Regions from separate parts of the Arthrobacter sp. Ha26 genome, predicted to be linked through region 2. Evidence: riboswitches for the same ligand, from Rfam matches in the RefSeq annotation. Region 2 holds a riboswitch; the other holds the start of a gene.

Region 1 (3,403 bases), on a different contig from region 2:
TCACCGTCGTACACTCCGTGCGTGGACGGGTAGGTGATCATGATGCAGGACAGGGCGTCCTTGTGCGCCTCGATCTTGGCGTACAGGTCGGCGTGGTCGATGGTGCCGTCCGGCGCAGTGGCCACCACAACAACCTTCATCCCGGCAAGGACAGCCGAGGCGGCGTTGGTACCATGCGCCGAGGCCGGGATCAGGCAGACGTTGCGCTGCGCCTCCCCGCGGGAGTGGTGGTAGCCGCGGATCGCGAGCAGTCCGGCCAGCTCGCCTTGGGAACCGGCGTTGGGCTGGATGGACACTTGGTCGTACCCGGTGATCTCCGTCAGCTGGGATTCCAGGTCCCCGATCAGTTCACGGCAGCCTTCGGTCTGGGAGTCCGGGGCGAACGGGTGGATCGAGGCGAACTCGGGCCAGGAGATGGCTTCCATCTCGGCCGTGGCGTTCAGCTTCATGGTGCAGGAACCCAGCGGGATCATGGTGCGGTCCAGCGCCAGGTCCCGGTCGCTGAGCTTCCGGATGTAGCGCAGCAGCTGGGTTTCTGAGCGGTGGGTGTTGAACACCGGGTGCTGCAGGAAGTCGGAGGAACGTTCCACGGCGTCGTGCAGGGCAAAACCCTCTGTCACGTTGCCCAGCCCGGCACCAGAGGCTTCAACTCCAAAAGCTTCGAGGACGGCGTCGACGATTGCCGTCGTCGTCGTTTCATCCGTGGAGAAGCCCACGGTGTCCGCGTCGATGCTGCGCAGGTTGATGCCCTGGGCCTCAGCGGCAGCGATGATGCCCGCGGCTTTGCCCGGAACGGAAACGGTCACAGTGTCAAAGAAGCTCGTGTGCAGCACGTCCAAACCGGCGGCGGCGAGTGAGGCGGCGAGGGTCTTGGCATGGGCGTGCGCGGACCGGGCAATCGCTTTCAGGCCCTCCGGTCCGTGGTAGACCGCATACATTGAGGCAACGATGGCCAAGAGCGCCTGGGCTGTGCAGATGTTGGAGGTGGCCTTCTCGCGGCGGATGTGCTGCTCGCGGGTCTGCAGTGCCAGGCGGTAGGCAGGCACTCCGGCGGAATCCTTGGAGACGCCCACCAGGCGGCCGGGCATGGAACGCTCCAGGCCCTTCTGCACCGCCATGTAGGCGGCGTGCGGGCCGCCATAGAACAGCGGGACGCCGAAGCGCTGTGCCGAGCCGACAGCGATGTCCGCCCCCTGCTCACCGGGAGGCGTGATGAGGGTGAGGGCCAGGAGGTCGGCGGCGACGGTGACCAGGGCACCGCGTCCCTTCGCCTCAGCGATCACGGCGGTGTGGTCAAAAATCCGGCCTGAGGCGCCGGGCTGCTGGAGCACCACGCCGTTGATGGAACCGTCCGGCAGGCCCTTGGACAGGTCCGCGATTTCCACCTCGAAGCCGAGGGCCTCAGAGCGGCCCTTGACGATGGCGATGGTCTGCGGCAGGCAGTCGGCATCCAGCACCGTCTTGCCGTCGCGCGCATCTTTATTTTTATTGGCGCGGCGCATCATCAGCACGGCCTCGGCCACAGCCGTGGCTTCATCCAGCAGGGACGCATTCGCGATGGGCAGGCCCACCAGGTCCTGGACCATGGTCTGGAAGTTCAGCAGCGCCTCCAGCCGGCCCTGGGAAATTTCGGGCTGGTAAGGCGTGTACGCGGTGTACCAGGCCGGGCCCTCAAGGATGTTCCGGCGGATCACCGGCGGGGTCACGGTGTCGTAGTAACCCTGGCCAATCATCTGCACCGCAGTCTTGTTCTTCGCCGCGAGCCGGCGCAGTTCGGCGAGCGCCTCCACCTCGCTCAGCGCGCCACCCAATTCCAGGGCCGAGTCCTGACGGATGTCCTTGGGCACGGCGGTGTCAACCAGCGCGTCCACGGTGTCGTAGCCCACAGCCTCGAGCATGGTGTCGACGTCGGCCTGGCGGCGGGCCCCGATGTGCCGGTCAACGAAGGTGGCAGCCGGAGCGGTGGCGTCCGGGGAGGCGGAGGCCGGAATGGCGGAGGCCGGAGATACAGTCACGAGGAACTCCATAACTAAGGCGGCGCAGGGTACGCCACATCGATTCGGGTCCTCCCCGCTCTGTAACTGGACCTGAGAGTTTCCGCGTTGCCTGCTGGCGCGGGCCCCGCTTGCACCGTCGGTGAGCACAGCAGTCCAAGTCACCGGGACAGGATCCCAACGCGGACAGCGTGCTGCTTTCCAGAGGTGCCTCGCCGCGGCGGTACATGGGCCTGTGAGATTCCTGGGGAGGTATTGCTCCTACGGCGCCTGCTTGTACCTTCTGGCAGAACTCTCCCGCCGCAGATCAAAGGCTATTCATTTGGATTTGTCTTGGCACGCCCGGGGCGGCCAACACATGGACCAATTCTCCTATGGCGCAGGCTGTGGGGCAAATGGCAGCTAGCCCCTGAGCCGCTCCACGGCGGCCAGGAGTCCATCCACCTCCGCTTGCCGGTTGCCGGCCTTTCCGGCCGGCCCGCTCTCCCACATGGCGTTGAAGTACAAACCGTCCCCCATGTACAGCACAGCCTTTGCCATGGCCGCCCCCACGTCCTTGCCGATGAGCTCCAGCCACTGCTGCTGGATGGCTGCGAAGCGGCGGCGGGCCTCTTCATGGGCAACCTCAGCGAGGCGGGTAGCCGCAACGAAGGAACGGTCCATGGGGGTATCGGACCAGAGCGACGACCGGATGAAATAGGCGGCCGCCCCTTCGGGTGCGGACGCCATGGCAGCAAGGTCCTCCCCTGCCAGGTGGTCCAGCCGTTCAAGGGTGGCCGCGATCAGCGCCTCCTTGTTGGGGAAGTGATACAGCAGCCCGCCCTTGGAGACTCCTGCCCGCTTTGCCACCGCATCCAGCGTGGCGGCCCGCTCCCCCACGTCGATCAGGAGTTCTTCAAAGGCATCGAGGACTGCATCTCGCGCGACGGGTTTTCTGGCCATGGTTCCAATCATGCAGGCTCCTGAACCAGTTTCTTAACTATACCGTCTGGACGGTATAGTTAAGAGATGACCGCTTTCCCACCCACCCAGCAGGACCACACCCGCCTTAATCCGGCAAGCACCCACCGGCCGGCTACGGCCCGGGGGACGTGGCGCGACTGGCTCGCGTTGGCGTTACTGATGTTCCCGGTCCTCCTCGTCGCCGTTGACAACACCGCACTGACCTTTGCCCTGCCGGCAATAGCCCGGGCGCTGGATGCCTCCGGCGTCGAACTTCTGTGGATCGTGGACGCCTACCCGCTGGTATTGGCGGGACTGCTCGTCGCCATGGGGAGCCTCGGCGACCGGATCGGGCGCCGCCGGCTGCTGATCATCGGCAGTATCGGCTTCGCGGCAGTTTCAGCCGCAACGGCGTTCGCGCCCAGTGCCGGCTGGCTCATCGCAGGCCGCGCCGCCCTGGGCTTCTT
Region 2 (3,403 bases):
GTGCCTGGAAGAGTGGGTTGCGGGGGAGGAATCGCAGCACCCCACCTGGCCGCACGCGAGGCACATCCGCAGGTGGACCGGCACCGTACCTTCCCTGCGGCAGTCCGCGCAGAAGGCATCCTTCGGCACGTCCCGCGACCCTGCGGACTCGAGGTGGCCGCACACCCCGCCTGGCCTCGCGATTCCTTCCCCGCCGCCCTCGCCGGAGGTATCCACCTCGTCCAGGGCCACGTCGAGCATGGATTCCTCAACGTCCAGCCGCTCCAGGACGTCGCTCAGGACTTCCTGCGCGTACTCGCCGCCGCGCCGCAGCTCCAGCACCTTTGACCGTTCGGCTTCCAGCATGGCAAGCCGTAACCGGGCATAGCGCTCGCTGGGCGTCGCCGTTTCCGCCGACGGGCGGCCCAGCCGTTCCCATGCTGCCAAACCGCGCTCCTGCGTGCGCCGTTTCAGCATGGCCACCACCTCCGGCGGATCGTCCTCCGTCCGCAGCTCCTGCAGGCGGGCCACACCAGCAGCAGTGGCCAGCTGCATCAGCGACGCCTTGTTCAGGGCATCCTCGCGCTGGTCCGGACCCTGCACCCGCAGGACGCGGACCAGCCCCGGGAGGGTGAGGCCCTGCAGTGCTAGGGTGCCGCCCACCACCACCAAGGCAGCGAGGATCAGCACTGAACGGTGCTCCAGGTCGGGAGGCAGCACCAGCACCGCCGCCAGGGTGACAACGCCCCGCATCCCGGCCCAGGAGACAATGGCCGGGAACTGCCAGGGCGGGTTCGGATCGTTGCGCCGGACGGCCGGAATCAGTCGGGGCAGGTACGTCGCCGGGAACACCCACACCGGCCGGAGCACCAGCACCGCCGCGAGGATCACCGCGCAGCCGGCCCAGATCCGTGCGGCACCAAGGGAATCATCCTGGACGCCCTCGATGATGGTCCGCACCTGCAGCCCGATCAGCAGGAAGACCGAGTTTTCGAGCAGGAACTGCAGCGTGTTCCAGTTGCTGCGCTGGCTCAGCCGGGCGGCGCCGTTGGGCATGGACGGCGCCTTGGTGCCCATCACCAACCCGGTCACGACGACGGCGAGGACACCCGACGCGTGGATCGCTTCCGCCGGGAGGTACGCCACCAAGGGGGCCACCAGCGATGTGGAGGTGTTGATCGCCACGTTCCGGATGCGCTTGCGTAGTTCGGTCAAAACGTAGGCCGCAGCGATGCCTACCACCAGCCCGCCGCCCACCGCGAGCAGGAAGTCCCCGGCGATCTCCACTGCGGACACGGACCCTGAGATGGCGGCGATCGCTGCCCGCAGGCAGATCAGCGCCGTCGCGTCGTTGACCAGGGATTCGCCCTCCAGGATAGTGACGATCCTGCGCGGCATCCCCACCTTCCGGGCGATGGCGGTTGCCGCCACCGCATCCGGCGGCGCCAGGACGGCGCCGAGCGCGAACGCGGCGGCCAGCGGAATCTCAGGGAACAGCCACGAAACCACCAATCCCACGGCAATCGTGCCGAAGATGACATAGCCCACCGAGAGCAGCCCGATGGAACGGCGGTTGGAGCTGAAATCGAACAGTGAAGTCCGCAGGGCCGCCGCGTAGAGCAACGGCGGCAACAGGCCAATCAGGACCAGCTCGGGGTTCAGCTCAATCCGCGGAACGAACGGGAGGAAGGAACCGGCAACACCGGCCAGCACCAGCAGCAAGGGAACCGAAATATTGAGTTTCCGGCCCAGCGCGCTTCCGGCGCAGACCACCGCAACCAGAACCAGAAGGCCCAGGGCGATTTCCATGGGGCTATTCTCTCAGGCCGGGAGCGCCCGGTGACCACCGCGGTTCCCCCGTGACGCCTTGGGAAGGGGCCGACGGCCGGCGTCCCGCCGTCGTACGCCCGCCCTAAAACGGTGCGGATTTGGCATCCCGGCGCCGAATCCTGTATGGTGTGAGCCGTGTCACCCACCAGTGGCACATGCTAATGATCTGCGGCGGGAGAGTCCTGCCGGTACGTTCTGCAGGCGCCGTAGGAGCAAATCCTCCCCAGGAATCTCTCAGGCCCACGTACCGCCGCGGCAAGGCAACTCTGGAAAGCAGTCCGGGCAACCGGGCTCACCGACGGTGCAAGTGGCGTCCCGCTGAACAGCAGGGCAAAGCAAAACTCTCAGGTCCAATACAGAGCGGGGAGGAACCCGAATCAAAGTGGCGATGTATGCCACCTGAATTATGGAGTTCCTCTCATGACGGTTCAATCGTCCCCAACCACCTTCGCTGACCGCCATATCGGCGCGCGCCGCCAGGCTGACATCGACACCATGCTCAAGGCCGTCGGCTATGACAGCGTTGACGGCCTCGTCGACAGCGCAGTCCCCGACTCCATCCGCCAGGACAAGCCGCTTACCCTCGAGAGCGCCCTGAGCGAAGTCCAGGTCCTCGCCGAGCTCCGCAAGCTGGCCGGCAAGAACAAGATGGCCGTGCAGATGATCGGCCAGGGCTACTACGACACTGTGACCCCGCCGGTGATCCGCCGCAACATCCTCGAATCCCCCGCCTGGTACACCGCCTACACGCCCTACCAGCCCGAGATTTCGCAGGGCCGGCTCGAGGCGCTGCTGAACTTCCAGACCATGGTGCAGGACCTCACGGCCCTCCCGGTGGCCAACGCTTCCCTGCTGGACGAAGCCACCGCCGTGGCCGAGGCTGTGCTGCTGATGCGCCGGGCCAACAAGAACAAAACGGCCAAGGACGGCAAGACTGTCCTGGACGCCGACCTGCTCCCGCAGACCATCGCCATCGTGCTGGGACGCGCCGAAGCCCTCGGCTTCGAGGTGGAGATCGCGGACCTCACCAACGGCTTGCCCGAGGGCGACATCAACGGGGTGGTTCTCCAGCAGCCCGGCGTCTCCGGCCGCGTCTGGGACCAGTCCGCCGTCATCGCCGAGGCTAAGGACCGCGGCGCCCTGGTCACCGTGGCCGCCGACCTCCTGGCCCTCACCCTGATCACCCCGCCGGGCGAGCAGGGCGCGGACATCGCCGTCGGCTCCACCCAGCGCCTGGGCGTGCCGTTGTTCTTCGGTGGCCCGCACGCCGCCTACATGGCCGTCCGTGAAGGCATGGAGCGCACACTCCCCGGCCGCATCGTGGGCGTTTCCAAGGACAACGCCGGTGTCCCCGCCTACCGCCTGGCCCTCCAGACCCGCGAGCAGCACATCCGCCGCGAGAAGGCCACCTCCAACATCTGCACCGCGCAGGCGCTGCTGGCTATCGTCTCGTCCTTCTACGCCGTCTACCACGGCCCCGACGGCCTCAAGGCAATCGCCGAGACCGTACACAACAACGCCCGCGCCCTGGCCACCACGCTGAAAATCGCCGGCCGCGAACTGGTATCCGACACCTTCTTCGACACCATCACCG

The links. A riboswitch is a leader RNA that binds a small molecule or an ion and turns the genes downstream of it on or off. The one in region 2 is predicted to bind glycine.
Region 1: it holds a riboswitch for glycine, as region 2 does, so the genes downstream of both, gcvP (aminomethyl-transferring glycine dehydrogenase) here and gcvP (aminomethyl-transferring glycine dehydrogenase) in region 2, are expected to answer to the same signal.

The regions. Positions count from the first base shown of each region.
Region 1 is NZ_JBNHGX010000006.1:20,351-23,753, reverse strand. It holds gene gcvP (aminomethyl-transferring glycine dehydrogenase) at 1-2,027, opposite strand, end outside; glycine riboswitch at 2,066-2,205, opposite strand; glycine riboswitch at 2,206-2,304, opposite strand; gene AC5RVY_RS14340 (TetR/AcrR family transcriptional regulator) at 2,397-2,936, opposite strand; gene AC5RVY_RS14335 (MFS transporter) at 3,003-3,403, shown strand, end outside.
Region 2 is NZ_JBNHGX010000001.1:874,832-878,234, reverse strand. It holds gene AC5RVY_RS04180 (Na+/H+ antiporter) at 1-1,788, opposite strand, end outside; glycine riboswitch at 1,972-2,069, shown strand; glycine riboswitch at 2,071-2,178, shown strand; gene gcvP (aminomethyl-transferring glycine dehydrogenase) at 2,230-3,403, shown strand, end outside.